DNA from 3 places in the Anoxybacillus sp. MB8 genome. Region 1 is predicted to be linked to each of the others. Evidence: riboswitches for the same ligand, from Rfam matches in the RefSeq annotation. Region 1 holds a riboswitch; each other region holds the start of a gene.
The links. A riboswitch is a leader RNA that binds a small molecule or an ion and turns the genes downstream of it on or off. The one in region 1 is predicted to bind cobalamin.

Region 1 (2,205 bases):
CGTATGAAACAACTGATGTAATAGCGTCTCCCATATAGAAGAAAAGGGAATCGATTGTGATCCAATCGATACCCCTAATAACAAGGCAATCGTTGCAATAAGCGATGCGCTCATGTAATTATTTAAAAATGTCTGGATAAACGACTTTGGCAATTTCTTCGACCCCTTCAGCTAAACGTGGTCCTGGACGAGAAACTAAATCAGAATTCACATCGTATACTCGTTTATTTTTAATTGCAGGGACATCTTTCCAAGCTGGGCGAGCGAGCACTTGCTCGACAGCGTTCGGTGTGTAATAACCGTATGTCGTAATAATGACATCTGGATTTAGCGCCACTGCATCTTCTTCTGTAAACATCGGCCATCCTTCTTGATCGCCTGCTGCATTTTTCGCATGAATGATCGTTAACATTTCATCCATAAATGTTCCTTTTCCAGCGGTATAAATTTCAGGTGCAGGAGAAACTTCCACCCAAACGGTTGCTTCTTCTTTTACTTCTTTTGCTTTTTCCGCAATGGCATCAATTTTTTGCTTCATTTGTTGCACAACATCGGCTGCCTCTTTCTCTTTCCCTGTCGCCTTCCCGATCAGTTCAATCGATGCATATACATCGTTGAACGATGTGGCGTTTGGCACTACAATCACTGTAATGCCCGCATCTTTTAATTGCTTTAATCCTTCCTCAGAATTGTGAGCGCTTGATGCATGCGCAAGCACAACGTCTGGTTGAAGTGAAATAATTTTTTCAACATTAAACTCCATGCCACCAACTTTTTCTTTGTTTTTCACATCTTCTGGATAGTTATCAAAATCGCTTACACCGACAATTTTGTCACCAAGCCCTAACGCGTATGCAATTTCTGTATTGCTCGGAATGAGCGAAACGATTTTTGTCGGTTCTTTTTCAATCGTGACATCGCCAACCGCATCTTTTACCGTAACCGGAAATGCAGCCTCCTCTGTTTTCGCCTCTTGCTTCGTTTCTTTCGCTGGCTCCGCGTTATTGCTGCACGCTACTAATCCGAGCGTCAATACGAGCGCAAGAAGCCACACATATTGTTTCCATTTCTTCATCGTTTTTCCCCCTTTTATGTATGTCAAATAAAAAAGCTCATCCCAAATGGAATGAGCTAGAAACAACAAAAGACAATAACTTCCCCTTGTCGTTTCGCCGTCTCACTCCCCGAAGACGCGAATGACGGTGCAAAAAGGCAGGTCTACTGACTTATGCGTCATCCTACTTTGAAGCCTTCCCGTACGAATGGTACAGTGGCGGTTTTCATTTCGTCAGCATTTACAGTTGCGGGGACAGTTCTGGACTTGCACCAGATTCCCTATTAAGTCTACTAGGTTGCCCGTTCGACACCTTTTTGCAACGAACGTATGTAATTGTCGAACAATTTCTACGTTTCTATCATAGCGAAAAACGTCACTGATGACAACAAAAATTTTCTACTTCAATGGCAATGTAAACGTAAACGTCGTTCCTTCTCCTAGTTTGCTATGGACAGCAATCGTTCCTTTATGCGCTTCAACGATGTTTTTCGCAATCGCAAGACCTAAACCTGTACCTGAGCGACCGCGCGTGCGTGCTTTATCCGCTTTATAAAAACGCTCAAACACAAACGGCAAATCTTCTTCTGCGATGCCTGAGCCAGAATCTTGCACAGAGATGCGCACGACTTCTTCCCCCGCATCGACAATGACACGTACTTCGCCACCATCATCCGTATGCCGAAGCGCATTGTCAATTAAATTCGTCAACACTTGTTCAATGCGGTCAGGATCGAATGAAACGATGAGCTCATCGTTCATTTCAACAAGCAAATGAACTCCTTTTTCTTTCGCTAACGCTTGAAACTTATGAATGATGCGCTCGATATACGGTCTAAGCGGCACTTGTTCTTCATGAAGCGTTAAATGCCCTGCTTCCATGCGCGCTAAATCAAGCAAATCGTTCACAAGGCGACCCATGCGCAACGATTCGTCGTAAATCACCTTTGCCAATTCTTTTTTCTCTTCATCTGTCGCCGCAATATCATCGACGATCGCTTCACTATACCCTTGCAACATCGCAATCGGTGTGCGCAACTCATGCGAGACGTTTGCGATAAAATCTTTGCGCAACTTATCAAGCCGTCGTTCCTCCGTCATATCCCGAAGCACCGCAACGGCTCCCCGAATGACCTTGCCGTTGTATAACG
Region 2 (2,205 bases), on a different contig from region 1:
CATCGCTGCTAAAAAGACGGATATACGCACGGATATTCCACACTTTTTACATATAACAAACAAACCGTACGCAACGAGCGGACCAACAACAGCCATAGAAAAAGCATTCGCCCCTAGCGTCGTCAAACCTCCATGCGCCAGCAAAAGCGCTTGAAATAATAGCACTGCTGTACCGATGACCGTCATAATAAACGGTCCAAATAAAAGCGCACCAAGTCCTGTCCCAGTCGGATGCGAGCTACTTCCCGTCACCGATGGAATTTTTAATGCCGAGAGAACGAATGTAAACGCCGTCGCGAACGCAAGAAGTAGTTTCACCTCCGGCTTTTGTTTCATCAAATGTGAAACATGGCGCATGCCAACAAAGAAAAATGGCAAAAAGAGTAACCACCAAACGAGCGCCCAATGCCAAGGTAAAAATCCTTCCATAATATGCATCGCATATGCAGATGGAGAAAGGGCGAAAAGAATGTACACAGCAATACAAATCGTCATCCACCATGTTTTTTTTCTCACTTTTCTTTCCCCCTTGTCGCCTGACTATATTTCGGCATCTTAAAATTTTCATCATATGTGTACGTCACGTAATCACATAACATGTCGCCATCACGTATATGTTTTCGGACAATGTCCCGTGCAACGTGCTCATCGATCGTACGATACCAAACACCTTCTGGATACACGATAACAACACACGCATCTTCACAGCGACCGTTGCACCTCGTTCGCGTCGTATGCACGTCGGCATGTAGTTGAAGTTGATCAATTTCATCACGAATGGCTTGCGTCACCTCCTCTCCTCCCTTTCGCATGCAGCTCCCTCCGTTGCAAATGAGCACATGATGCTTCGTTCCTTGCAAATTCCACGTCGCCATATATCTTCGCTCCTTTTATCAAAAATAAAAAAAGCACCCCTAGGCAGAGGTGCAGAAAAAACGAAAGATTCAAAAAATAGAGCATACGCCATCTAAGCATACATCATCGCTATAACGTCCATCGTTCCCGCACGTCTACCTATATTCCCGTAGGCAGCCGACGTATCGCAAGCAGGCAGGTCTCCTGGCTTAGGTTCATCATTTCGCTGCGCCTTCCCAAAAAATCAGTGGCACGTTGCAACGAAACTCCCCATCACAGTGGCGGGTACCGCGACGGCTTTGCACCGTTCTTCCCTTTTCAGCATACGTTTGTATGCACCGTACTTGCTCATCGTATATGCGTTTTCAAAGAACATGATGTTAATCATATGATACACCATTTTTTTCTTCTTGCCTATCCTGTTTACGAAAAAAGCACCTTCTTATTCAGAAGGCGCTTTGTAGTAATCGCACGAAAATCGTTTCACGAGCGTATGTGGAATGATAATTCGTTTAATCGGCTCATTCGGATTTTCGATTTGTTGTATTAAATTTCTTGCCGCTTCAAAGCCAAGTTGGAAAATGTTAATGTCTACCGACGTTAACGGCGGACGGGAAATTTCCGATAAAAGGACGTTGTTAAAGCTGACGATCGATAAATCCGTTGGCACGCTTAAGCCCATTTCTGCAAGCGTATTTAAGACACCGAGCGCCATTAAATCGTCGGCGACAACGAGCGCAGTTGGCGGCTCAGCGAGTGAAAGCAGCTCTTTCATCGCCTCTTGTCCGCCTTCTTTTAAAAACTCTTCATGTACAATGTAATCTTTTCGATACGTCAGCCCTGCCGATTTTAACGCTTTTTCATATCCGCGCAAACGATCCATCGTCACAATGAGATTGACGTTTCCGCCGACAAAAGCGATGCGCTCATGACCGAGTTCAATTAAATATTCTGTCGCCTCGCGCGCCGCGCGCACGTTATCGTTATCGACATGTGTAATTTCCTCCGCTTTTTTATGCGGTTTCCCGATGACGACAAACGGCACGTCTTCTTTTTGCAAATACGCCATAATTTTATCGTTCGCACGCGAATACAGCAAAATGACTCCATCGACGCGCTTTCCTTGTACCATATGCACGACGCCATCGTAAATTTCCGCTTCCGTTTCCCCCGTCGATAACTGCAGCGCATATTGACGATCGTGCACCGCTTTACTGATGCCGCGAATGACTTCTGGGAAAAACGGGTTTTGAAACGCCTTATCCGCTGAGCTTGGCATAATTAAGCCGATGACTTGCGTCGACTTATTTGCTAAGCTGCGCGCGATAAAATTCGGATGATAGCCAAGCT
Region 3 (2,205 bases), on a different contig from region 1:
AAAAGACAAACCTTATGTTATTTAGGTGGCCATTGGGTATAATAAATGTTTCAACAATAGTGGTTGAAAATAAACACTGCTCCAGCTTGGTAAGTAAATGGGGAGAATTATAAACATGTGATGCCATAGGATATTTATCATAGTGAATTTTCAACGTAAAGTCCGATGAGTTACTATCTGAAATTTTTACAATAAATGCATCATCGCTCCAACGAGGTTCTTTTAGTACACTACACTTGTATTCCGAGTAATTATTATCCTGTAACAATCTATATATTTGTATAATATCGGTCGTTTTAGGAACTTCTCGAATCAAAATGTCCTTTATTTTCATTAGCAAGTTTTTGTTTTCGTTAGTTAACATAACCCTTCTGCCTCCCTTTCATTAAAAAAATTTATATTTAAATCCACTTTATGTAAAACTATAACAAAAAAAATCAATACTTTTTAACATAAAATTATCAATAAAATATTAATATTAACTTAAAAGAAAAATATAACCATTAACTACGGCGTTACATCTCTCAAAACTCCACACGAGAAAATATTTCGGTTGAAAAAAACAAAAAGTTCGTTTATTCTGAATTTTATACAACAAAATAATAAGTTCACGCAACAGGTGGTTCACACATGCTGTGAATCTTAAAAGGGAAGTTTGGTGAAAGTCCAACACGGTCGCGCCACTGTGATGCAGAGCTGTTTATCACAATCCACTGTTTCATTTGAAATGGGAAGGAGATAAACAGCGATGAAGCTAAGTCAGGAGACCTGCCTGTTGTATGCACTTACGACCTACGCGTCATAGGGAGGAGTGAGGACATATGATGTTGAGGCACTTCACGTATCTCAATACGAGTTAGCTATGCCCTCCTTCTGTTTGGAAGGGGGTTTTTCTGCTTGATTGGGATAAAATGACTGGAGGTGCTTAACTTGTTCATCCGTAGTTCAAATGTAGGATATCCGCGTATTGGTGAGAAAAGAGAGTGGAAAAAAGCGTTAGAATCTTTTTGGAATGGGCAAATAAACGAAGAGCAATTCACAAAGACGATGGAAACGATTCGACTGGATTCCATTCGTAAACAGCTTGAGAAAGGAATTGATCTCATTCCAATCGGAGATTTTTCTTTATACGATCACGTGTTAGATACAGCATTTATGTTTGGATATATTCCTAAGCGATTTCAACAAATAGACGATCCTCTTGAGCAATATTTTGCGATGGCACGTGGAACGAATGGGCAACATGCGCTTGAAATGACGAAATGGTTTAATACAAATTATCACTACATTGTGCCTGAAATCGGGCAAACGAAGCCGAAATTAGTGGATAATCACCTATTGAAAGAATACAAGCTTGTAAAAGAAACATTCAATTTAGAAACAAAACCTGTATTGCTTGGCCCGATTACATTTCTTTTGCTTTCTAAGCAATACGCGCGACACGAGTGGCGCAAACATCTCGCACAATTAGTTCCTGTTTATGTGGAATTATTCAAACAACTAAGCGAAGCGGGCGTGTCATTCGTACAAATGGATGAACCGATTCTCGTGCAAGATATAGACGATGACATCATCGATGCATTTCATCATGTATACAACGTTTTTCACCGCGATATACCGAACATAAATATTATTTTACAAACATATTTTGATAGCGTATCGCATTATCGTGAAATCGTTGCTTTACCTGTCGCAGGCATTGGGCTTGATTTCGTGCATGACGATGGCGAGAACATGAAAAACATAAACACGTACGGATTTCCGAAAGATAAAATATTAGTTGCTGGTATTGTAGACGGTCGCAATGTATGGAAAAGCTCGCTTGCCCAAAAAGCGAAGCTCCTTCATCATTTAGCAGGCGTTTCTGAACAACTGATCATTCAACCGTCTTGCAGCTTAATACATGTCCCTGTCACAACAAAACATGAACATACGTTACCAACAGAACTTGCTAGTACTTTATCATTTGCGGATGAAAAATTAGATGAAATACGTATGTTGACAGAGCATATGAAAGGAAACGTAACGATCGACGAGCTAATCAAATACGATGAACAAACAACCGTTTATTTTTCCAAGTTCCGTCAATCTAAACAAACAGACGATATCACAACCGTTCCATTAAACCGAACATCTTACAGCGAAAGACAAAAAGCACAACGAACCCATTTGCAGCTTCCACTTTTGCCGACAACGACAATTGGC

Region 2: it holds a riboswitch for cobalamin, as region 1 does, so the genes downstream of both, EKC99_RS03460 ((2Fe-2S) ferredoxin domain-containing protein) here and EKC99_RS00150 (ABC transporter substrate-binding protein) in region 1, are expected to answer to the same signal.
Region 3: it holds a riboswitch for cobalamin, as region 1 does, so the genes downstream of both, metE (5-methyltetrahydropteroyltriglutamate--homocysteine S-methyltransferase) here and EKC99_RS00150 (ABC transporter substrate-binding protein) in region 1, are expected to answer to the same signal.

What each region holds. Positions count from the first base shown of each region.
Region 1 covers NZ_RXXX01000001.1:21,323-23,527, forward strand. Annotated here, with positions in the region: gene EKC99_RS00145 (FecCD family ABC transporter permease) at 1-153, opposite strand, end outside; gene EKC99_RS00150 (ABC transporter substrate-binding protein) at 119-1,075, opposite strand; cobalamin riboswitch at 1,195-1,386, opposite strand; gene EKC99_RS00155 (ATP-binding protein) at 1,454-2,205, opposite strand, start outside.
Region 2 covers NZ_RXXX01000005.1:74,780-76,984, forward strand. Annotated here, with positions in the region: gene EKC99_RS03455 (energy-coupling factor ABC transporter permease) at 1-495, opposite strand, end outside; gene EKC99_RS03460 ((2Fe-2S) ferredoxin domain-containing protein) at 513-875, opposite strand; cobalamin riboswitch at 1,033-1,214, opposite strand; gene EKC99_RS03465 (LacI family DNA-binding transcriptional regulator) at 1,298-2,205, opposite strand, start outside.
Region 3 covers NZ_RXXX01000040.1:11,919-14,123, reverse strand. Annotated here, with positions in the region: cobalamin riboswitch at 601-790, shown strand; gene metE (5-methyltetrahydropteroyltriglutamate--homocysteine S-methyltransferase) at 931-2,205, shown strand, end outside.